DNA from 4 places in the Nonomuraea sp. NPDC050022 genome. Region 4 is predicted to be linked to each of the others. Evidence: riboswitches for the same ligand, from Rfam matches in the RefSeq annotation. Region 4 holds a riboswitch; each other region holds the start of a gene.
What was found. A riboswitch is a leader RNA that binds a small molecule or an ion and turns the genes downstream of it on or off. The one in region 4 is predicted to bind cyclic di-AMP.
Positions count from the first base shown of each region.

Region 1: linked by a shared signal. The riboswitch ahead of ACIBO2_RS08000 (C40 family peptidase) and the one ahead of ACIBO2_RS13525 (hypothetical protein) in region 4 are both predicted to bind cyclic di-AMP.
Region 2: linked by a shared signal. The riboswitch ahead of ACIBO2_RS17315 (NlpC/P60 family protein) and the one ahead of ACIBO2_RS13525 (hypothetical protein) in region 4 are both predicted to bind cyclic di-AMP.
Region 3: linked by a shared signal. The riboswitch ahead of ACIBO2_RS08295 (CHAP domain-containing protein) and the one ahead of ACIBO2_RS13525 (hypothetical protein) in region 4 are both predicted to bind cyclic di-AMP.

Region 1 covers NZ_JBITKE010000002.1:319,331-326,353, reverse strand. Annotated here, with positions in the region: gene ACIBO2_RS08005 (NlpC/P60 family protein) at 1-832, shown strand, start outside; cyclic di-AMP (ydaO/yuaA leader) riboswitch at 1,627-1,785, shown strand; gene ACIBO2_RS08000 (C40 family peptidase) at 1,859-2,374, shown strand; gene ACIBO2_RS07995 (hypothetical protein) at 2,593-3,588, shown strand; gene ACIBO2_RS07990 (M48 family metallopeptidase) at 3,600-5,036, shown strand; gene ACIBO2_RS07985 (glycosyltransferase family 4 protein) at 5,033-6,118, shown strand; gene ACIBO2_RS07980 (carbohydrate ABC transporter permease) at 6,115-7,023, opposite strand, start outside.
Region 2 covers NZ_JBITKE010000004.1:164,621-171,643, forward strand. Annotated here, with positions in the region: gene ACIBO2_RS17285 (ATP-dependent Clp protease ATP-binding subunit) at 1-361, opposite strand, end outside; gene ACIBO2_RS17290 (Lsr2 family protein) at 1,152-1,484, opposite strand; gene ACIBO2_RS17295 (RDD family protein) at 2,006-2,494, opposite strand; gene ACIBO2_RS17300 (RDD family protein) at 2,603-3,124, opposite strand; gene ACIBO2_RS17305 (hypothetical protein) at 3,128-4,006, shown strand; gene ACIBO2_RS17310 (amino-acid N-acetyltransferase) at 4,029-4,586, opposite strand; cyclic di-AMP (ydaO/yuaA leader) riboswitch at 4,876-5,036, shown strand; gene ACIBO2_RS17315 (NlpC/P60 family protein) at 5,042-6,085, shown strand; gene ACIBO2_RS17320 (LuxR C-terminal-related transcriptional regulator) at 6,149-6,361, opposite strand; gene lysX (bifunctional lysylphosphatidylglycerol synthetase/lysine--tRNA ligase LysX) at 6,940-7,023, opposite strand, start outside.
Region 3 covers NZ_JBITKE010000002.1:382,365-389,387, reverse strand. Annotated here, with positions in the region: gene ACIBO2_RS08305 (ROK family protein) at 1-31, opposite strand, end outside; gene ACIBO2_RS08300 (LysE family translocator) at 322-951, opposite strand; gene ACIBO2_RS08295 (CHAP domain-containing protein) at 1,033-1,530, opposite strand; cyclic di-AMP (ydaO/yuaA leader) riboswitch at 1,717-1,858, opposite strand; gene ACIBO2_RS08290 (YciI family protein) at 2,164-2,511, shown strand; gene ACIBO2_RS08285 (RNA polymerase sigma factor) at 2,585-3,850, shown strand; gene ACIBO2_RS08280 (hypothetical protein) at 3,935-4,138, shown strand; gene ACIBO2_RS08275 (CHAT domain-containing protein) at 4,288-7,023, shown strand, end outside.
Region 4 covers NZ_JBITKE010000003.1:458,204-465,226, forward strand. Annotated here, with positions in the region: gene ACIBO2_RS13520 (alpha/beta hydrolase) at 1-390, opposite strand, end outside; gene ACIBO2_RS13525 (hypothetical protein) at 516-1,268, opposite strand; cyclic di-AMP (ydaO/yuaA leader) riboswitch at 1,450-1,584, opposite strand; gene ACIBO2_RS13530 (DUF5302 domain-containing protein) at 1,749-1,949, opposite strand; gene ACIBO2_RS13535 (MDR family MFS transporter) at 1,997-3,445, opposite strand; gene ACIBO2_RS13540 (PadR family transcriptional regulator) at 3,502-4,038, shown strand; gene ACIBO2_RS13545 (aldo/keto reductase) at 4,089-4,946, opposite strand; gene ACIBO2_RS13550 (CDGSH iron-sulfur domain-containing protein) at 4,990-5,646, opposite strand; gene ACIBO2_RS13555 (MarR family winged helix-turn-helix transcriptional regulator) at 5,741-6,169, opposite strand; gene ACIBO2_RS13560 (SDR family NAD(P)-dependent oxidoreductase) at 6,237-7,023, shown strand, end outside.

The DNA.
Region 1 (7,023 bases), on a different contig from region 4:
GGTCGTCGACCGCTACAACACGGCGACCGAGAAGTACAAGGCGGCCCAAGGCGAGTACGGAAAGCTGAACGCCAGCTACAAGCGCAAGCTTGAGACGGTCGCCACGCTGCGCGCCCAGGTCATCGACATGGCCGTCGACACCTACACGCGCGGCCCCGACTCCACCTCCTGGCCCACGATGATCGGCCAGCCGGATCCCACGGGCCTGCTGGGCAGCATGGCGCTCGCGGGGCAGCTCTCGGAGGAGAAGGTGGCGCGGCTGGCGGCCTTCGATCGCGAGAACCGCGGGCTCAAGGACGAACGCGACAAGGCCGAGGCGGCCCTGCGGGCGGCCGACAAGGAGCGCGACGGGGTCGAGAATGAGCGCTCGGAGGTCCGCAAGCTGATCGCGAAGCAGAAGAAGCTGCTGGACAAGCTCGGCGCCTACAAGACCGGTGACCCCAACAGCACCGGCATCAAGTACACCGGCTCGGCCTCCGGCAACGCGGCCGCGGTGCTCAGGTTCGCCTACGCGCAGGTGGGCAAGCCGTACGTGTTCGGCGGCACGGGACCGCGCGGCTGGGACTGCTCGGGCCTCACGCAGGCGTCGTGGCGCGCTGGGGGCGTGTCTCTGCCCCGGACCACGTGGCAGCAGTGGGCCTGGGGGTCGGCCCGCAAGGTGGATCTGAAGGACCTGCAGCCGGGCGACCTGATCTTCAGCTCGGGTCTTGGGCACGTCAGCATTTATGCGGGCAACGGGCAGATCGTGCACGCCCCCCAAACCGGCGACGTGGTCAAGGTGGTCACCCTCTCCTCCTACGGCGGCACCCTGGTCGGAGCTATCCGCCCGTAGGTTGTTCCGGAGGGAAAGCACTGATTTTCTGTACGGCAAGCACGGTGAGCCCCATGCGCCGTCCGTGGCTGGGCTCTGTCCAGGGACACGCTCCTCCGGTGGGGCGCGCTGGGCGCCGTGACGTGCGTCCTCTTGACCCGGTCCGTGGCTTCAGGTGGCCATGGACCGGATGGTCCGCCGATGGACGCTTGGCGGTCCACGCGGGGCTCCCCGGCTTGGTGGTCAACGAACTCGGCCCGGTGGCCAGCGGGCTTCGACCGGCTGTTCAGCGGGCTCCGGTCGCTTGTTCAGCGGAACCCGACCGGCCGTTCAACTGGCCCCGATTTGCTGGTCACCCGACCTCGGCGCGCAGGCCGATGCCGCTGGCGCCGGGTCGGCTGAACGCTGCTCGAACGCCTTCGGCGGGTGAGGACGATCATTGGTCTCGGCCCGTCGGCGATCCTCGCGTTGCCCACTTCCGCGCATTGGCCGGCACCATTCACTGCCTTGCGCGTTGTCGGCGGGACCAGTGTGACAAGAGTGACAAATGGGACCTGACAGATCACTGTGTCGTCAAGTGTGAGAAGGGTCACATTTGAATAACATAACCCGGCGCTCCAGCTGCGGTTGGGGACTTTACTGACACCTCTGAGTGATCCTGACAACCCCATGACGGCTTTGCCAGCTCGTTACTCAAGGGCGTAGCTTCTGGCGTCGCGGCGAACAAGCCATGGCGTCGCGACTCTCCATCGGGTCCCCGATGTGGACAGATAAGAAATCCGTTAGGTCACCGCCTTTCCACATTGTCATTACGTGGCGGTGGCCTGCCGAGTCCGTGCAGCCAGGAGGCACGGAGCCGGGGACCCAGCGATCCCGCCCCAGGGATCAGGGGTGAATCGGCGCGTATTGCGCCGTAGGGCGACTTCCAGGCCCGAATCCGTCAGCTAACCCGGTAGGCGTTCGTGGAAGCTCCAAGGAGAAATCCTGTCTACCTCCCCCAGTAACCCCCGTCTGTCCCGCATTGCCCTGAGTGGCGCAGCGCTCACGATGACCGTGACGGCCGGAGGTTTGGTCCTCCCTGCCCCGACAGCGCAGGCGGCGACAACGCGAGATGCGGCCGAAGTTTCCGGGACCAATACAGCGGCGAAAGCCGTCAGGTCCGTGAAGAAGGTCGCGCAACAGACAGCGGTCGCTCGGCAAAAGGTGAAGGCCCGTACGGCCGTCGCCGTGGCCAAGGACCAGATCGGTGACCCGTACAGTTACGGGGCCACAGGACCTGGTTCCTTCGACTGCTCCGGTCTCGTCCAGTACGCCTGGAAGAAGGCCGGCGTCAAGATCCCGCGCGTGACGAACAGCCAGTTCGCCCGCATCAAGAAGAAGGTCTCCTGGAAGAATCTGAAGCCAGGTGACCTGATGTTCTTCTATGGGCTCGGCCATGTGGGCATGTATGTCGGCAACGGCAAGATGGTCCATTCGCCGAGGACGGGTTCGACGGTGCGCGTCGAGAAGCTCAACAAATGGCGCAAGGCGTCGTTCGTGGGCGCGGTGCGTCCCGGCCTGTAAGTCCGGCCTGATCTGGCCTGCAAGACCGTCACGAAGGTCCCGTCCCAGCTGGGACGGGACCTTCGCGTGTTCCGGGCCTTTCCGCGACGACGTGCCGGCGCTTTCCGCGACGAGGAGCCGGGTCTCTCCGCGACGAGGAGCGGGGTCTCTCGACGACGACGTCCCGGGTCTCTGCGCGACGGCCGGTCCGCGGCGCGGGGCGACTACGATCGGGGAACGTGTCCGTGCAGGTGAGCCGCCGAGTCTTGGGGGTGGGGGTGCTGCTCCTGGCCCTCGCCTCGGCCAGCGCCGCCCCGCACCGGTCTCCGGGGACGGACGGCCCCTCGGCAGCGGTTCGCGACCTGTCGACCGGTGGGCCCGATCAGTCTGCGACGGATCGCGGCCGGCCGTCCGGTGGGCCCGATCGGCCCGCGACGGATCGCGATCTTCCCTTCGGCAGCCCCGATCAGTCCGCGACCGGCCACAACCCGGCGGCCGGTGATCGCGAGCTTCCGGCGGAGGCGCGGGGACTCTGGGGGGACGGCTCCGAGATCGTACGAGGTGTGCGTTCGGTCGTCGTCGGTCAGCGCGCGGCACCCGAGTCGCTTCGTGATCTGGCGCGCCGGGCCGATGCCGCCGGGTCGCGGGTCTCCGCCGTGCTCGGACGCCCCGTACAACCCGTGGTGCTCGTGCCCGGCTCGGCGGCCGAGGCTGCTCGGGTGGCCGGGGTGGGGAGTGTCGACGGGCTGGCGGCGGTGGCCGATGGCGGGAGAGTGGTCGTGGTGCCCGAGAACTTCGCCCGGCTGACCCCCACCGGGCGGGACATCGTGCTCACTCACGAGCTCACCCACGTCGCGGCCGGGACGAAGCGGTTGCCGGTGTGGCTCTATGAGGGGTTCGCCGACTACGTGGGCTACCAGGACGCGGGGTTGCCGGTCCGGGTGGCCGCCGCCGAGTTGGCCGCCGAGGTGCGGGCCGGGCACTTGCCGGGCGAATTGCCAGGGCCTGCGGCATTCGCACCATCCAGCCGGGAGCCCGCACGCCTGGCACGGGCCTACCAGGAGGCGTGGCTGGCGTGTCGCTTCATCGCCGCGCGGTTCGGTGAGGGAACTCTGGTGAGGCTCTACCGTGATGCCCAGACGGGTGGCATCGACCGAGGGCTCACCAGGCTCGGGCTCTCGGCAGGGACGCTGACGGCACGGTGGCGCGACTACGTGCGGGACCAGCTTGCGTAAGGGGAACGCGGATGGACGATCTGCAGGGCACCGACGACATGCCGCCTGACGACGACGCATCAAGCGAGTCCGCCACCTCAGGCGAGGGCGCCGCGCCGGACGGCCGTGCCGCGCCGGACGACCGTGCCGGGGCAGACGACCGTGCCGCGCCAAGTGACCGCGCCGTGTCCAGCGGCTGGGTCGCGGACGGTGGGGACGTCGGGTTCGGCCGGGCCGGTGCCGGTTGGGCGCTGGTCGTGCTCGGTGCGGTGATCCTGGCCGTGGTGGCGTTCACGACGCCCTGGCGGGTGATGCCCTCGGGCACCCCCACGGTGACGCCGGACCCGGCGCGCGACTTCAGTGCCGCCGAGATCGCCAGGGCCGCCGCCTTCGACGCGGCCACGAGCCTGCCCGGATATTTGTCGCTCGGGCTGACAGTGCTGTTCGCGGGGCTGCTCGTGCTCACGCCGTTCGGCGCCAAGCTGCTGGGTAAGCTGCGCGGCCCGTGGTGGGTGCGGGTCGTGCTCGGGGTGGTGGTGCTGACCGCGATCGTCGAGGCGATCAGGTGGCCCCTGGGCATCTGGTACGAGGTGCAGTTGCGCGACTACGGCCTGTCCACGCAGGACTGGGCCGGCTGGACCGGCGACCGGCTCAAGAGCCTGGCCGTGAGCGTGGTGCTGCAGTCCATCATGGTGCTGGTCGTGGTGGCGCTGGCCAGGTGGCTGCGGCGCTGGTGGATCCCGGCCGCCGCGGGCGCGTTCGCGTTCACCTTGGTGGCCTCGTTCGTGTATCCGGTCGTGTTCGAGCCGCTGTTCAACGACTTCCGGCCGATGCCGGGGGGCGCGCTCAGGGCGAACCTGATGATGCTGGCCGAGCGCGCCCATGTCCCGGTCGAGGACGTGCTGATCGCCGACGCCTCCCGCCGGACGAACGCGCTCAACGCCTACGTCTCGGGCTTCGGCGCCACGCGCCGGATCGTCGTGTACGACACGCTGCTGCGGGCCCCGCAGTCCGAGGTCGAGCTGGTCGTGGCGCACGAGCTGGGCCACGCCAAGTACGGGGACGTGCTGGTCGGCACGCTGGTGGGCGGGCTGGGCGCCGCGTTCGGCGCGATCCTGCTGTTCCTGCTGCTGGGCATGCTGCGGCGGCGCACGGGCATCGCCTCGGCGGCCGATCCACGGGCGGTGGGAGTGATCATGGGCTTGATGAGCCTGGCAACGGTCATCTCAGGACCGGCCCAGAACGTGGTCAGCCGCCACATCGAGGCCCGCGCCGACCTCCACGCCCTGAACCTCACGAAGGACCCGGCCACCTTCATCTCCATGCAGAAACGCCTGGCAATCACCAATATTTCCGACTTGTCGCCGGATCCGGTGGAGTACGTCCTCTACGCATCACACCCCACCGGCCCCCAACGCATCGCCATGGCCCGGGAGTGGGCCGCGCTGAACGGCCAGCAACAGCCGTGACCGGCGTGCTCATCGTCACGAACGACTTCCCGCCCCGGCCGGGCGGCATCCAGTCGTTCGTGCACGGGCTGGCCCTGCGCACCCCAGGTGTGGCTGTCTACGCTCCGGCCTGGGAGGGGTGCGCGGAGTTCGACCGCCGCCAGCCGTACCGGATCGTCCGGCACCCCACCTCGCTCATGCTGCCGACCCCGGCGGTCGCCCGCCGGGCGACCCGGCTGCTGGCCGAGCAGCGGGCGGACACCGTGGTGTTCGGCTCGGCGGCCCCGCTGGGCCTGCTCGCGCCGGGGTTACGGGCGGCCGGCGCGCGGCGCGTGGTGATGCTCACCCACGGCCACGAGGCGTCGTGGGCGAGCGCGCCGCTGTTCCGCGGGGCGCTGCGCAGGATCGGCGCGCACGCCGACGTGGTGACCTACCTCGGCGAGTACACGCGCGCCCGGCTGGCCGCGGCGATCTCGCCGGCCAAGCTGGTACGGCTGGCGCCGGGCGTGGACACCGGCCAGTTCCACCCGGACGCGGCCAAGGCCGAGCTCGGGCTGGCCGGACGGCCGGTGGTGATCTGCGTGTCGAGGCTGGTGCCGCGCAAGGGCCAGGACCAGCTCATCAGGGCCTGGCCCCGGGTGCTGCGGGCGGTGCCGGAGTCGGTGCTGCTGTTCGTGGGCGGCGGGCCGTACCGCAAGAGGCTGGAGAAGCTGGCGCGGGGGCAGGAGTCCGTCCGCTTCACCGGCACGGTCCCGGCGGGGAGCCTGGCCGGCTACTACGCCGCCGCCGATGTGTTCGCGATGCCGTGCCGTACCCGGCTGGGCGGCGTCGACGTCGAGGGGCTGGGGATCGTGTTCCTGGAGGCGTCGGCGACCGGCCTGCCGGTCGTCGCGGGCGCGTCCGGCGGCGCCCCGGACGCGGTACGGCACGGCGAGACCGGCCTCGTCGTCGACGGCACCGACGTGGCGGAGGTCGCCGCGGCCCTGATCGAGCTGCTCGGCGACCCCGAGCGGGCCCGGAAGATGGGTGCCCGGGGCCGTGACTGGATCGCCGGCGAGTGGACCTGGGACCTGGTCGCCGCCCGCTTCCACGCGCTTCTCTAGCCCTTGGTGGCCCCCAGGGTGAGTCCGGCGACGAACTGCTTGTGCAGCATCTGGAAGACGATCAGCGTCGGCAGCGCGACCAGCATCGAGCCGGCCGCCAGCAGGTTGTAGTCGGTGAAGAACTGGCCACGCAGGTTGTTCAGGGCCGAGGTGACGGGCAGTTTGTCGCCCGACGACATCAGCACCAGCGCCCACAGGAAGTCGTTGTACATGAAGGTGAACTCCAGCGTGGCCAGCGCCGCCAGCACCGGGCGGCACAGCGGCAGCGTGAGCTGCCAGTAACGGCGCCACACGCTCGCTCCGTCGACCAGCGCCGCCTCGGTGATCTCCTCCGGGATCGTGCGCATGAAGTTCGACATGACGAACACGCAGAAGCCGAACTGGAACGCCACGTGCACCAGGATCAGCCCGAGGTAGGAGTCGTACAGCGACTGCGAGTCCGACAGCCACGTGGGCAGCGGCACGAGCGTGTAGAGGGTGTAGAGCGGGGTGATGAGCACCTGCGGTGGCAGCAGGTTGCCCGCCGTGAACGTGATCAGCAGCGCCTTGCGCCCCGGAATGCGCAGCCGCGCGATCGCGAACGCGGTGAACGACGCCATGAACAGCGTGATCAGCACGCCGGGGATAACGATGATCAGCGTGTTGAGGTAGTAGCGGGGCAGGTCGGCCTGGCTCCACGCCTGCCCGTAGTAGTCCAGCGTCAGGTGCTCGGGCAGTGAGAAGTATCCCAGCCGCGCGGTCTCGTCGTACGGGCGCAGCGAGGCGTAGAGCGCCAGCGCGAGCGGCAGGACCCAGCCCAGCGCCACCAGGCCGAGGAAGACGTGCAGCAGGATCCGCAGCGGACGCGCCCGGCGGCGTACCGGCTCCCGGTGGTCCTGGACCGGGGGCGTGGTGGTGGGCGCGGT
Region 2 (7,023 bases), on a different contig from region 4:
CGGCCACACCCTCACCCTCACGGATGAGCCCGAGCAGGATGTGCTCGGTGCCGATGTAGTTGTGACCCAGCTGCAAAGCCTCACGGAGCGACAGCTCAAGAACCTTCTTGGCCCGCGGGGTGAACGGAATGTGCCCCGACGGAGCCGACTGGCCCTGGCCGATGATCTCCTCGACCTGCTGACGCACTCCTTCAAGGCTGATGCCCAGGCTCTCCAGAGCCTTGGCGGCTACGCCCTCACCTTCATGGATCAAACCAAGAAGAATGTGCTCAGTGCCGATGTAGTTGTGGTTGAGCATCCTGGCCTCTTCTTGGGCCAAGACGACAACCCGCCTTGCTCGGTCGGTGAACCTCTCGAACATCTCGTCGCTCCTCACAGAGCGGTCAGTCAGGCCGGTAAATCCGGTCCCGTCATCCCGCATGCTAGCCCTGGCTCGGCGAACCGTGCCCACTGCCACTGACACGCTCTATAGCAGAGACGTTCCCCGGGAGCAGGGCGTTCACCCTCTATCCAACTACCGATCGGGGGTTACGTGTTCCCGATACGCCGCAAGCGAACGATGTTTAGGTGGCTTCCGTGAAGCGCCTGGAATTGGCCGCCACGGCGCCGGCAGATCAACATGGATCGGCTTGCGGGCAGTGCCGGGGAGAGGGCTCGCCCGTGCATCGCCGATGCCTCATCCGCGAGCCATACGCAAACATCCTATGTAAGGAAGCGCGCCCGCCGCCAATCGATCGTGGTACGGCACCCGCGGGTCGCGGAATCTCGGTCGTGCCACGGCACCCGGCAGGCCGCGAAAATCTCGATCCCCGGCACGGCGCGCGGGCCGCGAAATCCCGATCCCGGCACGGCACGCGCGCGCCGCGAAATCGCCGGTCCGGTCAGCGAGGTTACCGATCCGGGCCGTGGCGGTTACCGATCCAGACCGTCGCCGCACCGGGTTGCTCACACCGGGGCTGGAACGCACCATGCCAGAAAACCGCCCGGAATCGACCGAGCGGGCAGCCCAAAATGATCACATATGGGCGATTAGAAGATCGCCGTCACGAACCGTCCACCATTTGAGAGGCGGCTATAAATGATCATGCGCTTATGGCGTTCGCCGGGGTTCTTAGGCGAGCGGCATAAGCGCATGGTCAGGAGATGGCTCTCTAGTGAGCTTGTTCGTACTTCTCCACCACGGTAGAGGCGATTCGGCCACGCTCGCTCACCGGCAGACCGTGAGCCTTGGCCCACTGCCGGATCTCCGAGCTCTTCTCGCGGCTCATCGCACGCTGCCCGCCGCGACCGCGCCGACGCGTGGTCACGGCACCGGACCGACGAGCGTGCTGTACGAAAGGCGTGAGCGCGTCCCTCAGCTTCTTGGCGTTAAGGTCGCTCAGGTCAATCTCATAGGAGGAGCCGTCAATAGCGAAGCTGACCGTCTCATTGGCCTCGCCCCCATCGAGGTCATCGATGAGAATCTCCTGGATCTGCTTGGCCATCTACGCAATCCTTTCGCGGAGCATTGTTTCATTCGCCAGGGCAAACATATACCCGGAAAGGCGCGGAGACAATTCAGCGCTACAGAGATTCTGCTGAGCGGCGGCTCAGTTGCGGCTCAGTTGTGGTTCTCGGCCTGATCCTGGGGGTTTGGACGGCGTCCGGCGGCCTCGGATCGGACCAACTTCACTACGCCAAAGATGAAGGCGGCGCCCACCACCACCGGCGGGATCAGCGCTGACAATACGTCGGTAAGGGCCTGCATTCGTCCTCGCCTCCACAGCGGACGGGGGTTTCGATGGGCGCTTTATCCACAAGCGGCCTGGGCATGAGCGCCCCTCATGCCTCACGAGGTGGACAACCGCCCGCACCCGACCATAGTGGTACATGGATGCCGTCCATGTGCCATGTGCGCCAACATCCGGCAACCCGGACGCCCCATAGCCTAATGCCAGTCTCTCCAGGCTCCTTACCGGATCAAGCGAAAATTTTGCGGAAAGACTTCTGTCCAGGCCCACAAGGCTCAGCGGAGATCTTTGATCACCCGCGTTCCGGCGAGCCGGTCGTGCGGCCCACGCTGCAGCGGCTTGTCGATCAAGATGAGGATCCCGACGCCGAAGACGAAGATTCCAGCCAGCACATTGAGCACCGGAATGCCCATGACCATCGCCGCTCCCGGATAGACCAGGGCCCGTTTCAGCAGAGCACCGCGCCGAAGGCCGCTCGGTTCGAGGCGAATCTTCATGATCGCCTTGCCGAACGTACGGCCGCTCATGGAATGCGCGGCCCAGTCATAGACCGTATATCCCAGCCCACCGAGCAGCCAGGCGAACACGCCGGGCAGCCGGCCGTCGAACGTCTCCAGCAACCCGACAGTTCGGAAGCCGCCCCACAGCGCGACGAACAGAATGTAATAGAAGACACCGAAGACGAGGGCTTCAATGAGCCGGGCGGCCAGGCGTTCCCACCATTCCGCGGGGACGGCGTCACTCCACGGCGGCAACCCGGTCATAACCCACCTCGCCCCTTCGGCGAACCGACCGCTACCCATTTTGCTGCCGCCCGCACATACAAAACAGAGGCCGACCGGTGGCCAGCCTCTGTTTCGCGTCCGCGAAGACTACTTGATCTTCACTACCACCGTGTTGCTGAACTTGTCGGCGAACGTCTGCTGCAGCGGCTTGTCCCAGAGCTGGGAGGCGCCGTTCAGCGCGACGACGATCCCGCCGAGCAGCGCCCCGACCCACGGGATGAAGCCGAGGATGTATCCGCCCCACGTGCCACCGGCCCGCTTGAGCGCCACGTCGTTCGGCAGGCCGCCCGGAGGCAGCATGGTGCCCGTCGGCACGATCTTGATCCCCATGACCATCTTGCCGACCGTCTGGCCGCTCATCTTGGTCATGAAGAACTCGTAGGCGACATACACCGCCGTCATCACGATGGCCACCACGATGCCGTAGGCGGTCGGCCCCAGCAGACCGGTCGTCGTGCCGGTCGCGGAGTTGTAGCCGGCGAGCAGGATGGCCCCGAAAACGAGACCGATCACCCAGTTCGCGATGCCGAAGATGACACCGTCGATGATCCTCGCCACGAGCCGCTGCCACCACTCGGCGAGCGGGGCCGGGGCGCCGGGCGGTTGCACCCCATGTGGCTGCGGCTGCCCGTAGCCGGGCTGTTGGCCGTACTGGGGCTGCTGACCGTAGCCAGGCTGACCGTACTGCTGCTGCTGACCGTAGTCCGGCTGGCCGTACTGCTGCTGGCCGTAGCCGGGTTGCGACGGCTGCTGCTGGCCATAGCCCGGCTGGGACGGCTGCTGCTGCCCGTAACCGGGTTGCTGCCCATAGCCGGGCTGCTGGCCCGACGGGGGCTGCTGGCCGTACTGCTGCTGGCCGTAGCCGGGTTGCGACGGCTGCTGCTGACCGTAGCCCGGCTGGGACGGCTGCTGCCCGTAACCGGGCTGCTGGCCGTAACCAGGCTGGGATTGCGGTTGCTGACCGTAACCGGGTTGCGATTGCGGCTGCTGACCGTAGTTGGGCTGGCCGTACTCGGGTTGCTGACCCGAAGCCTGCTGCTGACCGTATCCGGGTTGCTGACCGTATCCGGGCTGCTGCTGGCCGTATTCCGGTTGCTGGCCGTAGCCGGGCTGCTGCCCGTACTGCGGCTGCTGCCCGTACTGCGGCTGCTGTCCGTACTGCGGTTGCTGCGACTGCTGGCCGTAGCCCGGCTGCTGCTGCTGACCGTACTGCGGCTGTTGGCCGTAGCCCGGCTGCTGTTGCCCGTAGTTGGGTTGCTGACCGTAGGCGTCGTCCGCCCGGTAGCCAACGACCGTCGCATCCGGGTCGGGCTCGCCATAGGGACGGCCCGCGTTGTGATGTCCGTATTCAGATCCGCCAGGCGCAGAGTTCTCGCCGGATTCGTCCTGTGGATACGGCGGCTGTCCGGTGCTCACCGTGTCACCTCGCTTCGAGTGCGCATGTGGCACGTGTCAGGACACATGCCTGTGCTGCCCAACGTATCGACATAGGTATCAACAATCACCTTTCCCATTAGTCAAGGTCCGCGTCACCCGATGTCAGGTGGAGAAGCATGCGGGTGTTCCCCAGGGTGTTGGGCTTGACGTGTTCGAGGTCGAGGAACTCGGCGACACCCTCGTCGTACGAGGCCAGCAGCTCCGCATAGACCTCGGGTGAGACCGGGGTGCCCTGTACGGGGCGGAATCCATGCCTCGCGAAAAAATCCACCTCAAAAGTCAGACAGAAAACCCGGCGCAGGCCGAGTTCCCGGGCCGTTTTGATCAAGGAAGAGACGATCCGGTGCCCGATTCCGAAGCCTCGGAACTCCGGATCGACGGCCACCGTGCGAATCTCCGCGAGATCCTCCCAAAGCACGTGCAGCGCGCCACAGCCGACCACTTGGCCGCCGCGCTCGGCGATCCAGAACTCCTGCACATCCTCGTACAGAGTGACGGTGGCCTTCTCCAGAAGCCGGGGCCCGGCGCCCGCGTAGGTGTCGACCAGGAGACGGATCGTCCTGACATCCGGCGTGCGGGCACGCCGGACGACGACTTCCGTGTCCGGGACTGTCACTTCGGCGACCTGCTCCATGGGTCTCCAGCGTACAGATCCGATTACGGCCTCCCCCTAACTCTGACGTCTCTCCCATCTCATGACATCTCGTGGTCGATCGAGCACGATGCGGGATGCCCTTGGCCGATAGGCTTCCATGCCTTGACGAACTTGGTGCAAAAAGGACATAAAGTTTGTTCAGCACCGACAGGCGCGAGACCACCTCGTGACCCTTCGGTTGCGAAACCTCTACAGACTTGGCAGTTCTGGTTGAGCACGAACCCGGAGTGCACTAGTGTCCAGCGACGATGTCACCCACGCGAGCCAGCGTGGAGACGCGCCCAATCCCCGTAAGGGGAGCCGGGGACCCGCCGGTGGCGACCTCATCCCGACGCCACCACCCATGGGGTGAATCCGAGCGAGTCGTTCGGTAGGGCTGCTCCGGCCCGAACCCGTCAGCTAACCCGGTAGGCGCCGATGAGAGGAGCTGGTTGGTGAAGCAGACTCGCGATCGCGGGGGGAAGCCGGCGGGCGCTCACGCCCGCTCTCCGGAGCTCCGGAAGGTCCCCACCCGGTTGGGTGTCATCGCGGCGACCATCGCCACCCTCCTCTTCGCCATACCCGTCGGCTCCGCCGTCGCCGATCCCAAGCCCTCGCTGAAGGACCTGTCCGAGCAGGCCGAGGAGCTCCACACCCAGATCGAGACGCTGAGCGAGGAGTTCAACGGCCAGCGGGAGAAGCTCAAGAAAGCCAGGAAGTCGGCTGAGGCGGCCCAGAAGACGCTGTCCACCAGTGAGGCCGATCTGGCCGCCAAACACGCCAAGGCCGCGCTGCTGGCCCAGAACGCCTACATCAGCGGCGGCTTCGGTCAGGCGCTGGCATTCGGCACCTCCGACGACCCTGAGAGCTTCCTCGACCGGGCGGCCACCACCTACGCGCTGGAGCAGCAGCAGGGCTTCGAGGTCAACCAGGTGACCACGGCCAGGCAGGCCGCCGAGCAGGCCAGGGCCAGCGCCAAGACGCGCATCGACGAGGTCGAGAAGATCGTCGAGGGCCTCGGCACCAAGCGCGACAAGATCACCAAGCTCGTCGCCAAAGTCGAGAGCAGCCTCTTCAAGCGGGCGATCGGCGAGGCGGGCCGTCCCGGCACCCGGGCCACGCGGGTCGACCTGCCGGTCATCGGCGCCGGCAAGGCGGCCACGGCTGCCAGGTGGGCGCTCACGCAGCAGCTCAAGCCGTACGTCTGGGGCGCCGAGGGGCCGACCTCGTACGACTGCTCCGGCCTCGTGATGGCGGCCTACCAGCGGGTGGGCATCTCACTGCCGCACTACACCGGCGACCAGTGGACGGCCGGACGGCACATCTCCAAGGAGGAGCTGCGCGCCGGCGACCTGGTCTTCTTCTATGGCGACCTGCACCACGTCGGCATCTACATCGGCGGCGGCATGATGGTCCACGCGCCGCAGACCGGCGACGTCGTACGTATCGCGTCCATCGCCCGCCGTCCGTTCGCGGGCGCCGTACGCATCGCCGACTGACCTCCGGACACCACGACAAGCACTCTGACAGCTGGGGCCCGGGCGGCTGGGCCGGTCGAGCGGTCAGATGAGCTGGCGACGGGCGGCCCAGGCCACGGCCTCGATCGCGGTGGCGACGCCGATGCGGTCGCAGATACCCCGAAGTCTCCGGCGTACCGTGCGCCCGCTGATATCCAGTCGTCTGCCAACCCGATCAACCGTGACCCCCTTGGCAAGCTCCGCCAGCAACGCCAGATCCGCGTGGCTAAGCTCGACGCTCTCAGTGAGCACATACATCGGGAGCCCTCCCCCCAACAGCAGAACTCGAGACGTCTATGTCCGAGCAGAGCTGCAGCTCGTCTCGCAGACGGTAAACGCATTCTGGAAAGGTCGTCAAGCCAGCGAATACCGCCCTCTGACCATCGCCATTGACATGATCGGCGGTATGTGAAGTACTCGCCATATGTCGGCACACTTCGGGGCCCGATGAGGGATCACAGCCGTCCTTACAACGGCTCCAGCCCCGCTCCCCACGAGCACCGCGGACCTGCTGGGCGCCGAATCCAGGGAACGCGAATATTCTTCGCATTCAATATGCGAAATATCGGAAATGTAGCTGCTTGGGGCACCCATTTGTACCCTTGCGCGGCCGAGTCGGCAGCGCCCGCCAAAGACCATGAACGGTTCATGCGCCAGAGGGAGAAGCCACTCGGCGCAGGCGGCCAGGAGATGTCCGCTCCCCGCGTTTAGGGGCCGGCGAACTTCGCCGCCCGCGTTCTCCTACTCGCCGCAGGAGATCGGGCCGCTGTCAACCCGACAGCGGCCGGTACGGCCCGGCGTGGGAGCCGGGCCGACACCCTTCGGCGGCAGGCGGGTCAGTTGGTCGGCTTGACCAGCGGGAACAAGATCGTTTCCCGGATGCTCTTGCCGGTGAAGGCCATGATCATCCGGTCGATCCC
Region 3 (7,023 bases), on a different contig from region 4:
GCAGCTGAGGGCTTCCCCCTCGCTGTTCCACGTGGGACTCCCTTACCATCTGGGAACTTCCCAGACTATTGCCGAGGAATGTACCTCATGCACATCGGCCCACGTCAAGAGGCCATCGCAAGGGAATCGAAGACCGGGGGGACTTGCCAGGCACGGCCGGGCCGTCGGCCAGAAGGGGTTCGGCATGCGACGCGACGTGACAAAGCCCCGGCTCGCCGAGCCGGGGCTTGGATGCACATCGGGGGTTCGGCCGACCTTTGGCGCTATTCGACCGCGGTTACCGTGACAGCGTTGCTCAACCGCTGACCGTGCCGCAGTCGGTCAGCGTTCGGCCGCGAGGGTGACGCCCAGACCGATGAACACGCTCCCGGTCGCGGCGTCGATCCGGCGGCGCACCGCCTGACGGCCGCGCAGCCAGCCGCCGATCCGCCCGGCCAGCACGCCGACCGTCGCGTCGGCCAGGAACTCCAGGACGATCAGGATGGCGCCGAGGACGGCGAACTGCAGCCAGATCGGCCCCGCCCCGGGATCGATGAACTGGGGCAGGAAGGCGACCATGAACGTGAACGTCTGCGGATTGGCCATGGAGGAGACCACGCCGTTGAGGAAGGCACGCCGGCCGGACATTCCGCGGCTGGCCGGATCGTCGGCCTGGCTGTTCTTGCGGTTGCGGATCATCTGGACGCCGAGGTAGATCAGGTAGGCGGCGCCGGCGAGCCGTAGCACCGTGAACACGACCGGGAACGTCGTCAGCAGCACGGCGAGCCCGGCGGCGGCCGCGGCTATGTACAACGCGTCACCAGTGATGACGCCGACCGTGGCCAGCAGCCCGGCGCGGGGCCCACCCCGCAGACCGCATCCCAGCACGAACAGCATGTCCGGTCCGGGGGTGATCAGAGCGACGATGGTGGTCGCGGTGAAAACGGCGAGCAGGTGGGGATCGATCGGCATGCGACGATCTTTCCACCTCCGGTGTCGGCGCACCGCTCCGGGGACGCCGTTCGGGGGGTGCCAGACGCGTCAGAACAGCTGTCAGGCGGCGTAGCGCGGGTAGCCGTAGCCGACGACCTGGGAGGTGGGACGAACACGCTGCTCGACCTTGCCGTTGCCGGTGTTGCCCTCGATCGTGGAGATCGTGCCGTCACCGTTGTCCTTGACCACGAAGCCGACGTGGCTGATGGAGCTCAGGTCCTTGCTGCCGCTCCAGGAGTAGAAGACCACGGCGCCGGGCTTGGCCATGGTGCCCCAGCGGTGGTTGGCGGCGAACCACTTGGCGTGGGCGACGGTGTAGGCGTCCCAGCCGACCTGGGAGCGGGCGCCGGTCTCCTCGCCGACCCAGGAGACGAACATCGAGCACCAGGCGGCGTTCAGGTAGTCCTGCCTGCTGCCGCCGTCACGCTGGACGGTCTCGGCGGCGCGGGCTGAGTTCATGTACCACTTCTGGAACTTCGTGCCGCCGCCGTTGGCGTCCTCGGACGTGCCGACCTGGGCCTTGGCCAGGTTCAGGACCTGCTGGGCGGTGACGTTCACCTGGGCCTCGCCGTTCCTGCCGCCCTGCGCGGAGGCGGGGGCGGCCTGAGCCGCGATGGGAGTGTGCCCGGTGGGAGCCGTGGCGGCGTTCGCCGCGGTGTGGGCGCCGAGGGCGGCGGCGGTGAGGGTCGCGCCGAGCGCGATCTTGGCATAGTTGATCTTGGGGATGCGGATGATGGTGATTGCTCCTTGCTTCCATTCCGCTTACCGGGTTAGCTGACGGGCTCGGGCGTGGAAGCTGCCCTACGGCACGTTGACGTGCCGATTAGCCCCGATCGAGACATGGGTCCCCGGTCCCGCGCACAGGCGGGTTCAGCGGTCACAGGTGATTTCCTGTGATGCATGTGATGGGTATGACGTCCGTACTCGGACTTTGGCGGCGCGGCCAGAGGGATGCTCACTGTCTAGGCCAGGCGCACAGATGGGTACAACGCACCCCTGACCTGGGTAATTCCATCGCAATGACATCGCCATGCCCAGCCCGGCCCGCTCGTCGATCCGTCAAGTAGCGGGGGTGCCTTGTTGAAGTCGCGCCAGGGCGCGTCTGGAAAGGTTGGCGTACGGTCTGTCGAATTCGCCTCGCCCGTCCGACGTAGAGGCGTACCGACCGGACAGACAGCCAAGGAGACCCTCGTGGCCCAGTACGCGATCCTCATCTTCGACGACGCCGGAGCCGGCGACTACACCCCCGAGCAGCAGGCGGCGAGCCAGCGGCACGCCGACGACCTCCTCGACTCCGGCGCCATGATCGCGGCGTACGCGCTGCGGTCCGCCGACACCGCCACCTCGTTGCGCGGCGACGTGGTCACCGACGGGCCCTTCATCGACGCCAAGGAAGTCATCGCCGGCGTCTGCGTCATCGAGGCCCCCGACCTGGACGCCGCCCTGGACCTGGCGCGTCGTAACCCCGCCGTCCAGTGGGGTCGTGGCGGCGTCGAGGTACGTCCCGTCGCAGGCGGCATCGCACCCACCGCCCGATGACGGCCGCGGCGGGCGCGGGCCAAACGGACGCGGGCCAGGCGGACGCGGCCAGGCGGGCGCGGGCCAAACGGAGGTGGGACGGGCGGGCGCGGGACAGGCGGTGGCCGCCGCGCATCGGCGCGAGTGGGCTTTCGTGCTCGCCGCGACCGTGCGCGTCGCGCAGGACCTGGACCTGGCCGAGGAGTGCGTACAGGAGGCGTACGCCGCGGCGCTGTCGGCCTGGGAACGCGATGGTATCCCCGCCAACCCCGCGGCGTGGCTCACCACCACGGCCAAGCGCCGGGCGATGGACGCGATCCGCCGCGAGCGGACCTTCCGGTCGAAACTGCCATTGCTGGTGGAGTCCGAAGAGCTCGCGCCGCACAGACTGGCGGACCGCGACGAGGCGGACGCGGTGGAACTGGAGGATGCCGTACCCGACGAACGGCTGCGGCTCATCTTCACCTGCTGCCACCCCGCACTCGCGCAGGAAGCGCGGCTCGCGCTCACGCTGCGGCTGGTGTGCGGGCTGCCGACCCCGGACGTCGCCCGGGCGCTGCTGGTGTCGGAGCAGACGATGGCCGCCCGCATCACCCGGGCGAAGAAGAAGATCTCCGTCGCCCGCATCCCCTATCGGGTGCCGCGCCCGGCGGAGCTGCCGGACCGGCTGGCAGCCGTACTCGGCGTGCTCCACCTGCTGGTCACCGACGCCCGGCGCGCGACCCGGACGGGCGCCGACGGCCGGCTGCTGCGGCTTGAGGAGCAGGACCGCTCTCTGTGGGACCGCGGCGCGCTGGCCGAGGCGCATGAGCTGATCGTGGCCGGGCCGCGCGGCGGCCGCGCGGGGCGCTACCTGCTGCAGGCGGCGATCGCCCTGCTGTACGCCCAGGCGCCGTCGTACGAGCAGACGGACTGGCCACAGATCGTGGCACTGTACGACAGGCTGCTGGCGCTCTGGCCGTCACCGGTGGTGGCGCTGAACCGGACCGTGCCGGTGTCGATGCTCCATGGACCGGCGCTCGCACTGACGCTGGTGGAGGCGCTGGAGCAGGATGGCCGGCTCTCCCGGTACCAGTACCTGCCGGCGATCAAGGCGGACCTGCTTCGGCGCCTCGGCCGTACGGACGAGGCGGCGACCGCGTACCGGCAGGCGCTGGAGCTGACCGACAACGAGGTTGAGCGGGCCTTCCTCGCCGGGCGTCTAACTGATCATGATCCGGGCACGACCTCGCCGGCCGTGCCCAGCAGCCGGCGCAGCTCGTCGTACTCGATCGGGCGCCCGAGCCGGAGGGCGGCGTACTCGCCTGCGGCACCGCCCTGCGCGGCGAGTTCGGCGCACGCCGCGTGCCACTCGTCGTGAGCCTTCCGCACGGCCTGGGCCGCGCCGGGGCTCTCGAGGTCCGACAGGTCACGGAGCCGGACATAGGTGTCATACGCCTCACGCTTGGCGGCGGATCCCTCGGCGGGCGGTGGCAGCCGCTCGCCGAGCAGTTCGAGGAAGACCCTGGAGCGGCCCAGCTCGGAGAACTGCCAGGCGGTGACCGCGGTGCCGCCGTCCCCGAGTGCCTACGGCGTGGCCGAGACGAACAGCCGTGCCCACGCTGATACCCGGTCGGCTCGCCTCGGCGGCCGGATCGGCAGGTCGTGATCAGGTAACGCCCGCTTGTCACCCACCGGAGGGATTTCCCCGCGAACGCCGCTGTTCACGCCCGATCACGAATGCGTATCTCGCCCTTCTCAGAGCGATCCGGTGGGGATAGCTTCTGCGTGGCGGCGGAAGAACCAGCGCGGAGGGCCATGCCAAGGCGTTTGCGTGTCCGGACCGGCGACCCCTGGACGCCCAACCTGGCCCGTGCGCGGCGGCGCCTGGCGCGCGGGCGGCCGCAGGACGCGGCTCGCGAATACCGGCAGGCGTGCAGGCTCGCCGACGGCAGGCGCGCCGATCCGCTCATCAGGTCCGCGCTGCGGCAGTGGCTCGGGCTGGCGTTGCTGAAGGCGGGGCGCGGTCAGGAGGCGTTGCGGGCGCTGGTCCAGGCCTGTGAGCTGCTGGGGGATAGCCCTGGGGCAGCGGAGCAGTACGCGAGCACCCTGGACACCCTCGGCCTGGTGCAGCGTGACCTCGGGCAACTCGACGCGGCCGAGGAGTCCCACCGCAGGGCCGTGGAGCTGTTCAGGCGGGCCGGTTCACGCGAGGGCACCGTACGCGCCGCCGTCAACCTCGCCGTCGCGGTCAAGGACCAGGGGCGTCTCACCGAGGCGCGCGGGCTGCTCGCCGGCATCGAGCCCGCGGCCCGCGACTGCGCCGACCCGGCGCTGCTCGGGCACACGCTGCTCACTCTGGGCCTCGTCCACGAGCTGCTCAATGAACCGGCACCGGCGGAACGGCTGGCCAGGCAGGCGGCCGAGGCCTACCGCGCGGCGGGAGACAGGGAGGGCGAGGCGGCCGCCACGCACAACGTGGGCCGTTTGCTGGACACGGGCGGGCGGCACCGCGAGGCCATGGAATGCTTCACCACCTCCCTGACGATCAATCTGGAGATCGGCGCCGAGCTGGGCGTCTCCGACGACCTCGGTGCCATAGCGTCGCTGTTCCAGCTCGCCCGGCAGTACGACGAGGCCCGCCGCGTGCATGAACGGGCGCTGGACATCCAGCGCGGGGCGGGCTACCGGCGCGCGGTCGTGGCCACCCTCTGCGACCTGGGGGTGCTGGCGCGCGACCAGGACGACCTCCCTCTCGCGCGCCACCACCTGCAGGAGGCGCTGCGGGAAGCTGAGACGCTCGCCGACCCGCACACCGTCTACCAGACGCGCGTCCTGCTGGCGGAGATCAGCATGCTGGAGGAGGACTACGCGCAGGCGCGCGTGGCCTACCTGGCCGCGGCGGAGGCGATGGGGGACGCCAGGCGGGCGCTGCTCGACGAGACGGACGCCGTCACCTACTTCAGCGAGTCCCGTCTCGACGCCCCCGGCATGCTGGTACGGCTCTCGCTCCACCTGGGCGACAGGGCGGGCGCACTCGAATGGGCGGACGCCGCGCGCGGTCAGGAGCTCGTACGCAGGCTGGCCTGGACCGCCCTGGCCACACCACCCGGCGCACCGGCGACGATCCTCGCCGAGGAGGCCGAGACCCGCCGCCTCCTGCGTGCGCAGGAGGCGGGCCTGCGGGCCGGTGGATCGGCGGACGCGGCGCTGCTGACGGCCTACAGGCAGAACCTGTCGCGCCTGCACCGGCTGGAAAACCAGCTCGCCGAGCTGACTCCCGAGTACGTGTCGATGCGCCGGGCAGAACGCCTCGGCTGGAACGGCATCACCGCGCTGCTGACTCCGGGCCCTTCACAGGACGGGCCAGAGGGGACCGAGGCCATGGCTCGTCTGGTGCTGGCCGAGTACCACGTGACCGACCACGAGACGTACGTCTTCGGCGTGACGGCCGACGCGCCGGAGCCGCAGGTCGTCACCGTGGACGTGACCCGAGCCGAGCTTCGCGAACTGGCCGGGGCCGCCGGGGACACCCTGGCCCGCGACAGGACCGGCCTCGGCGCGCACCTCGCGGACGAGCGACTGGTGCGGCTGCTCGCGCCGGTGGCCGAGTGGGCCGAGCCGGGGGACGTGGTCTACCTGGTGCCGCACGACTCCCTTCACCTGCTGCCCCTGCAGGCCGTGCTCGTCGAGGGCGTCCCGCTGATCGAGCGCAACCCGGTCGTGTTCGTGCCGTCGGCCTCCGTACTGCGCTACTGCCAGGCCAAGCGGAAGGCCCGCCGCGCGAGCGCGCTCATCGTCGCCGCGCCGCCCGAAGAGCATCCGCTGGCCTTCGCCAGTGAGCAGGCGCTGGCCGTGTCGCAGACGCTCGGCGGCCAGGAAGTGCTGGCGGCGGGCGATGCCTCCCGCGAGAGCCTGCTGGCCCGGTTCGCCGAACCCGGGCAGGCGCCGGACATCGTCCACTTCGCGACACACGGCGTATTCGACCGTGAGGACCCGATGCGGTCCGGGATCGAGCTCGCGGGCGGCAGACTGACCGCGGCGGACATCCTCGGGCTCCGGCTCGACGTGGACCTGGTGACGCTGGCGGCCTGCGAGACCGGCATGAGCCAGAGCCGCCCAGGAGACGAGCTGATCGGCCTGACCAGGGCGCTGCTGTACGCGGGCGCGCCCTCGGCACTGGTCGCCCTGTGGCGCGTGGACGAGCTGTCGACCAGCATGCTGTTCGGCGAGTTCTACGCGGCGTTGCGGGCCGGCTCGCCCAAGGCCGGGGCCCTGCGCAGGGCGCAGCTGTGGCTGCGCGACAGGACGATCGCCGACGTCCTTGACTACGCGCGTGGCGCCTGCCTGCGCCTGGCGGGCGACCCCCGGGCGCTGGCCGCCGTCCGGCTGGAGGAGGCGCGGCTGCGCCTGGCGGCGGGTGACTACTCCGCGGCGGCCAGCCTGTTCCGCGACCTCGTCGCCGGCCCCGACCTGAACGAGGAGCAGCGGCAGGGCGCGGAGGTGGGCATGCTGCAGGCCACGCTCGTCATGGACACGGGCACAGGCACGGGC
Region 4 (7,023 bases):
CGAGGTAAGGGTCAGCACCCGTTCGGGGTGCCGGATGGCGAGCGTCTGGGCGATCATCCCGCCCATCGAGGCGCCCACGACGTGGGCGGCGGGCCAGCCGAGGACGTCCATCAGCCCGGCCGCGTCGTCGGCCATGTCATCCAGCAGATACGAAGAGGACGTCCCCAGTGTGGGAACGCCCTCGTCGTGTAGGTGCGTGGAGAGTCCGGAGTCACGGTTGTCGAATCTGACGACGTGATGGCCCTGCTCCGCCAGGAGCTCGCAGAGCTCGTCGTCCCAGTGGATGAGCTGGGCGCCGAGCCCCATGATGAGGAGCAGGGGACGTCCGCCGGGTGAGCCGAAGGACTCGTACGCGATCTCGATGCCGTTCGCGGCTGCAAGCGTGGTCACGAGGTCAGAATGACATTCTGTTTCCCGCGACGCAAAGACCGTCAGCTCCGAAGTCGACGACCATCAAGGCCGTCGGCTCCGGACCTGACGGCCGTCAGCAAGACCGTCTTCGGACCTAACGGCCGTCAGCGCCGGACGAGCTTGCGGATCCGCTCGCGGCCGACCGTCGAGCCGCCGAACATCGCCAGCGCGACCGCCGCGGCGGCGCCACCGATGGCGTTCGACTCGACAACCTTGTTCTCAGCCTTGTCCTCGGCCTTGCCGGCCTTCTTGGCAGCCACCGGCACGGCCTTGGCCGGAGCGGGCTTGACCGCGGCGGGCTTGTCGCCCTCGGCCACGATCTTCGGGGGCTTGGCGGGGTTGTGGTCCACTACGGCGTACGCACCGGTGGAGAAGGGCTGCGGGTAGTTCTTCTTGCCCGGGCCACTGCCCCACTTGGTGATGACGTAGTCGATCTTGATGTGGCCCGCGCCCCCGTTGCCGTCCACGCCCAGCGTGCTGGAGTTGAAGCTGCCACCGGTCAGGGCGGCGAAAGTCTTGGCGTCGAGGTCGAGCATGACGCCGCTGGAGGACGGCACGCCCGGGCCGCGGTCGCCGACGAAGAAGGGCATCTTCTTGCCCTTGTAGACGACGTAGCCCTCGGTCATGAGCGGCCAGCTCGGGCTGGCGGCGAGCCCCTTCTGCATGGGCTTGCCACTGGCCGGCAGCCCGGTGTCCCCGGCGCGGCCGGAGGAGTCGTCCCAGAAGTAGGACGCGGTGGTCTTGCCCTTGAGCAGGACCTTCTTGTCGCTGCCGGTGTCGGCGTGTGCGGCGGTGCCTGCGCCGATGGAGATCGCACCGACGACGGCGGCGGTGAGCATGGCAGATCGAACAGACATGAAGTAGCAAAGTCCTTTATACGGGAACAAGGGGATTGCGCTCGCGAAAGGTGGGCGTAGCCGGGCAAAACGCCAAACGGGCGCTACGCGGAGCGTGGAAGAGCGGGGGGAAGGTGCCGGTCAGTCAGCGGACGACAACACGCGGGCTGGCGGCACGACGCGGGGGTTACGCATGCGGTAGGTGTCCTCTCCATCTCGCCTACCGGGTTAGCTGACGGGTTCGGACGTGGAGATGCCCTACCGACCGCGGTCGGATTCACCCCTAAGGAACATTGGTTCCCCGGTTCCCGCGAGCGGGATTCGGCGCCTGCCGGTTGGTACTCCCCTGTTGAAGCCCCAAAGTCACCGGCTGGTAACTCCATGAACTATAGGTACCGAACCGGACAAAGGCAAACATAAGCCCATGAAACGGGCGAAGATCTACCTAGAGGGTCAAGAAAAAAGGGGGTACGGCATGCCGTACCCCCAGAAAAGCTCAGGTCAACCGCCGCTCTTCCGCCTGAAAGAACGCTTGCTGGCGGCGGGCCCGTGAGCGCCGTGAATCTTGGAAGGGTCGTTGCCCCTGCCACCCGCGCTCGAGTCGGCATGCTGGTTACGCTTGCGCTCCAGCGCCTCGCGGAACTTGCGCTTCATCTCGTCCTCGGGAGTTTCGTCGACTTCCGGCTCCGGTGTTTCCGCCATGAGGACCTCCTGGTGTTGGGGACAAGGACAGCTTCGCATGACGGCGCTCAGGACGCGAAACTGGCCTCGACCTTGGGCTGGGGGGTTTCCCGGTCGATACGCGTACCGGGCATGGCGATCAGGGCGACCAGCGCCACGAGGGCGCCCGCGACCCCCAGCGAGGGGATGACCAGGGCCGCTGCCGAGGCGTGCGCGGCGGCCAGCCCGTGCAGCGGCGTCTCGGTGGCGATGACGGAGGTGTAGGCGGTGCCGGCCAGCGCCAGGGCGACCGAGCCGCCGATCTGGCGGAAGAACGTCAGGTTGGCCGAGGCCGTACCCATGTACTGGGGCGGCACCGAGTCCGACACGGCCACGGTCAGGCCGGAGAGCATCGGGCCCATGCCGAGACCGATCAGCGCCATCCACCCGACGAGCACCCAGGGCGGCGTGTCCAGCGTCAGACCGGCGCACAGCAGCGTGCCCACGACCAGCAGGAACGGCGCCGCCACCAGCCACGGCTTGTAGACGCGCGTCCGGCTGATCAGCGCGCCCACGACCATGCTGCCCACCACCATGGCCAGGGTCAGCGGGTAGATCCGCAGCCCCGACTCGGTGGCGCTGGCGCCGAGCGCCTCCTGGAAGTAGCGCGGCAGGAACACCACACCGGCGAACATGCAGAAGGCGGTGAAGAAGGAGGTCACGTTGACCAGCGTGTACGTACGGTTCCGGAACAGGTGCATGGGCACGATGGGCGCCTCGGCCCGCAACTCCACCACCACGAACACCACGAGCGACACCAGAGCCAGCACGATCGGCCCGATCACCGGCACGCTGGTCCACGTGTGGCCGTCGAGTCCCTTCTCGGTCAGGCCGATGAGCAGCGCGCTGATGGCCACCGTGAAGACCCCGATGCCCAGGTAGTCGGGCCGCCCGCCGCCGTGCCCCGGCAGTCGCGGCAGACGCAGCACGATGATCGCGATCAGCGCCAGGCCGATCGGCACGTTCACATAAAAGGCCCAGCGCCAGCTCGCGTGGTCGGTGAAGAGCCCGCCCAGGAACGGCCCGGCGAGGTAGCTGAGCGCCATCACCCCGCCCATCGCGCCCTGCACCCGCGCCCCGCCCTTCTCCGGCGGGAACAGTTCGAGCACCAGGGCGATCGACAACGGCAGCAGCGCGCCCGCGCCCAAGCCCTGCAACGCGCGGAACAGGATGAGCTGCGTCATGTCCTGCGCCACCCCGCACAACGCCGAGCCCAGGAGGAACACGGACATGCCGATCAACAGCAGCGGCTTCCTGCCGTGCTGGTCCGACAGCCTTCCATAGAGGGGCACGGTAACGGTCGAGGTCAGCAGGTAGGCCGTGACGACCCAGGTGTAGAGATCGACGCCGCCCAGCTCCGTGATGATCCGCGGCAGGGCCGTACCGACGATCGTCTGGTCGAGCATTCCCAAGAACATGCCGCCGAGCACGGCGACCAGCAGGAGGCCATCGCCTCCGCGCTTCGTGTCAGTATTCACGTGTGGAGAGTGACATGTAAGGATTGACATGTCAACCCATTGCTATGCTTGCCGACATGTCCCTACGGATCGCGCTGCTCGGGCTCCTCGACGCCAAGGGGCCGGCCAGCGGCTACGACCTGGCGAAATCCTTCGAGCGGTCGCTCAATCACGTCTGGCAGGCCGGGCACACGCAGATCTACCCGGAGCTGGTGAAGATGGCCGCCGACGGGCTGGTGGCGGTCGAGTCGGAGGGGGCGCGCGGACGGAAGCTGTACGCGATCACGCCCGAGGGCGCGGAGCAGGTGCGCTCCTGGCTGGTCGAGCACGAACCGGTCGGTGCGATACGCAGCGAGGTGGCCCTCCAGGCGTTCCTGCTTCCGCTGCTCGACAAGGAGTCGGCGATCGCGGTGGTCGAGCGCATCAGGGCGGGGTTCCAGCAGCGGCTGGCCGTCCTGGAGTGCAAACCCGAGGACGGGTCGAGGCTCGGCAGGCACGCGCTCAATCTCGGCCTCACGCAGGGCCGCTCGGCGCTCGCCTGGGCCGACGAGACCCTGGCCGAGCTGCGCGGGCTGGAGCCGACCGACCAGCCGGCCCCAGCCCACTTGCAGTAGAGCTAGGAAAGCGTGCAGCTAGGAAAGCGTCCAGTTAAGAAAGCGTCCAGCTAAGAAAGCAGGGACAGCTCCTCGGCGGTGAGGACGAGGTCGGCCGCGGCGGCCGAGTCGACGATGCTCTCCGGCCTGCTCGCCCCGGGGATGGGGATCACCACCGGACTGCGCGCCAGCTCCCAGGCCAGGCAGACCTGCTGCGGCGACACGCCCCGCGCCGCCGCCACCGTGCCGAACGCCGTGTGCTTGCCGCCGAGCTCGGACGCCGAGCTGATGCCGCCCAGCGGCGACCACGGCAGGAACGCCACCCCGAGCTCCGCGCACACGTCGATCTCCGGCTCGCTGGACCGGAACTTCGGCGAGTACTCGTTCTGCACACTGGCCAGCCGCCCACCCAGGATCTCGTGGGCGAGCCTGATCTGCTCCGGATTGGCGTTGGAGATGCCCGCCATCAGGATCTTCCCCGCGTCGAGCAGGTCCCGCAGGCCGCCGAGCGTCTCCTCGTACGGCACGGCGGGGTCGGGCCGGTGATGCTGATAGAGCCCGATCGCCTCCACCCCCAGCGCCTTCAAGGAGCGCTCGCACGCCTCGGCCAAGTAGTCCGGCCGGCCGTTGACCTGCCACCCACCGCCCTCTACCCGGGTGTGGCCGCCCTTGGTGGCCACGAGCACGTCACCGGTGTCGCCGCTCCAGCTCGCCAGGGCCTTGGCCACGATCCGCTCGTTGTGACCCACCTGGTCGGCCGACGGCGTGTAGGCGTCAGCGGTGTCGATGAGGGTGACTCCCGCGTCGAGCGCCGCGTGGATGGTCTTGATCGACTGGGCTTCGTCGGGCATGTGCCCGGCTACGGACATGGGCATGGCACCGAGCCCGATGGCGCCGACACGGGTCTGGCCAATAGATCGTGTGTTCATGAACCCATCCTCCCCAGGCCGCGGAAGTGAAGTCGAACCGGGGTCAGGCGCCGGCAAAACGGATGGTCACGTGCGAGCCATCGCAGAACGGCTTGTTCCTCGAGTTTCCGCACCTGCAGAGCGTGACCCGGTTGCGTACCTCATAGTCCTCGCCGTCGGCCGAGGTGACCGGAATGCCGCCGCGTACCCAGATCGGCCCGCCCACGCCCGCCACCTCGTCCTCGACGATGCCAATGGACGGCGGCAGCTCGGGCTCGATCGGCGAGCGGGACGCCCAGGCGGTGAGCCGGCCTGACGGGCAGTGCGCGGCCTGCCGCGCGGCGGTCTCGCCCTGTCCGGGGATCTTGAGGAGCTTCCATACCTGCCCGTCCGCATCGCAGAAGCGGGCGAAAGCACAGAACGCGGGCGCGTCGGTGAGCGCCAACTCGGGCCCGATTTGCTCCTCCGCCTGCCCCAGGTATGACCGCCGCGAGGCGGTCTCGGTGCCGTCGAACCGCACCCGCTCGTGACTGCCGTCGCAGTAGGGCTTGTTCTGCGAACGGCCGCAACGGCAGAGCTCGTACGACTCCGCGACCGGATAGTCCTCGCCCTGGATCCACTCCGTCGACTGGCCCATCGCGTCGCCGCCGATGACCTGCCTGGCCATGGGGACCGATCCGGTCACCACGTAGGGACCGTCGGGCGTCACCTCGATGCGCATACGTCTCCACCTCCCGCGGGCGGGGGGCCGTGGACCATGCTTCCCGGCAGGCATCGGCCGAAACCCGCAGGCTGAGCCCGCTCTGGCCGCCTGTCTAGTCGCGGATGTTCTGCGCCAGCTGGGTGAGAATCTCCTCGAACGAGGCAGTCTGCTCCTCGCTGAGGCCCACGCGCAGGCGGGTGTCGAAGGCCATCGCCACCTCCCGCAGCCGGTGGAACAACCGCTCCCCTTCCTCGGTCAGCTCGACCACGTGGACGCGCCGGTTGGCGGGGTCCCGGCGGCGGGTCAGCAGGCCGCCGCTCTCCATCGCGTTGAGGTGGTGGGTCAGCGTCGCCCCCTGGATGCCCACCGCCTCGGCGAGCTCGCGCTGGTTGCCCAGCTGCCGGGACTTGATCGAGATGAGGATCTGCCAGACCGGGGCCGACCCGCCCACGGAGGCGAGCGCGTCGTCGAAGGCCCGGCTCACGATCCTGGCGGTGTTGGTGAGCAGCAGGCCGATCGGTGGGCGGAAGGGTGGCATCATGCCGCCGAGTTTAGCAGTGCCATCTAATCGTTTGACATCTAATGCTTCGATATCTATCGTCGGAGACATGCAGCCAAACCCTTCCCTCAACGGCAAAGTCGCGGTCGTGGCGGGGGCCAGCCGCGGCATCGGCGCCGTCACCGCCCAGGCCCTGGCCCAGGCCGGCGCCGCCGTGGTGCTCGGCGCCCGCGACGCGCAGGCGGTCGAACAGGTCGCCGCGGACATCCGCTTCGACGGCGGGCAAGCGCTGGCCGTATCCCTTGACGTCGGTGACGCGGCGTCGAGCGAGCGGCTGGTCCAGCGGGCGCTGGAGACCTTCGGCCGGCTGGACGCGGCCTTCAACAACGCCACCGACGGGCCGATGCCCGCGCCGCTGGCCGACATCGATCCCGACGAGTTCGACCGGGGCATCCGTACGAACGTGCGCGGCACCTTCCTCGGCATGAAGTACCAGATCCGGGCCATGCTCGCCTCAGGTGGCGGGTCGATCGTCAACATGGCCTCGCTCGCCGGGCTCCAGGGCAGCGCGAACCTGAGCGCGTACGTGGCGGGCAAGGCCGGGATCATCGGCCTGACGAAGGTGGCCGCGCTCGACTACGCCGACCAGGGCATCCGCGTCAACGTGGTCGCCCCAGGGCCGATCCTCACCCATCACCTGGAGGCGGCGGGCGAGGAGGCGCAGCGCCTGGCCGGGCTGTCGACGCCCATGCGGCGCATCGGCCGATCAGAAGAGGTGGCCGCGGCGGTCGTGTGGCTCTGCTCCGACCAGTCGTCGTTCATCACCGGAGTGACCTTGCCCATCGACGGCGGGCAGGCGGCGGGCAACAAGCCCGCGCGCATGTACCGCCAAGGCC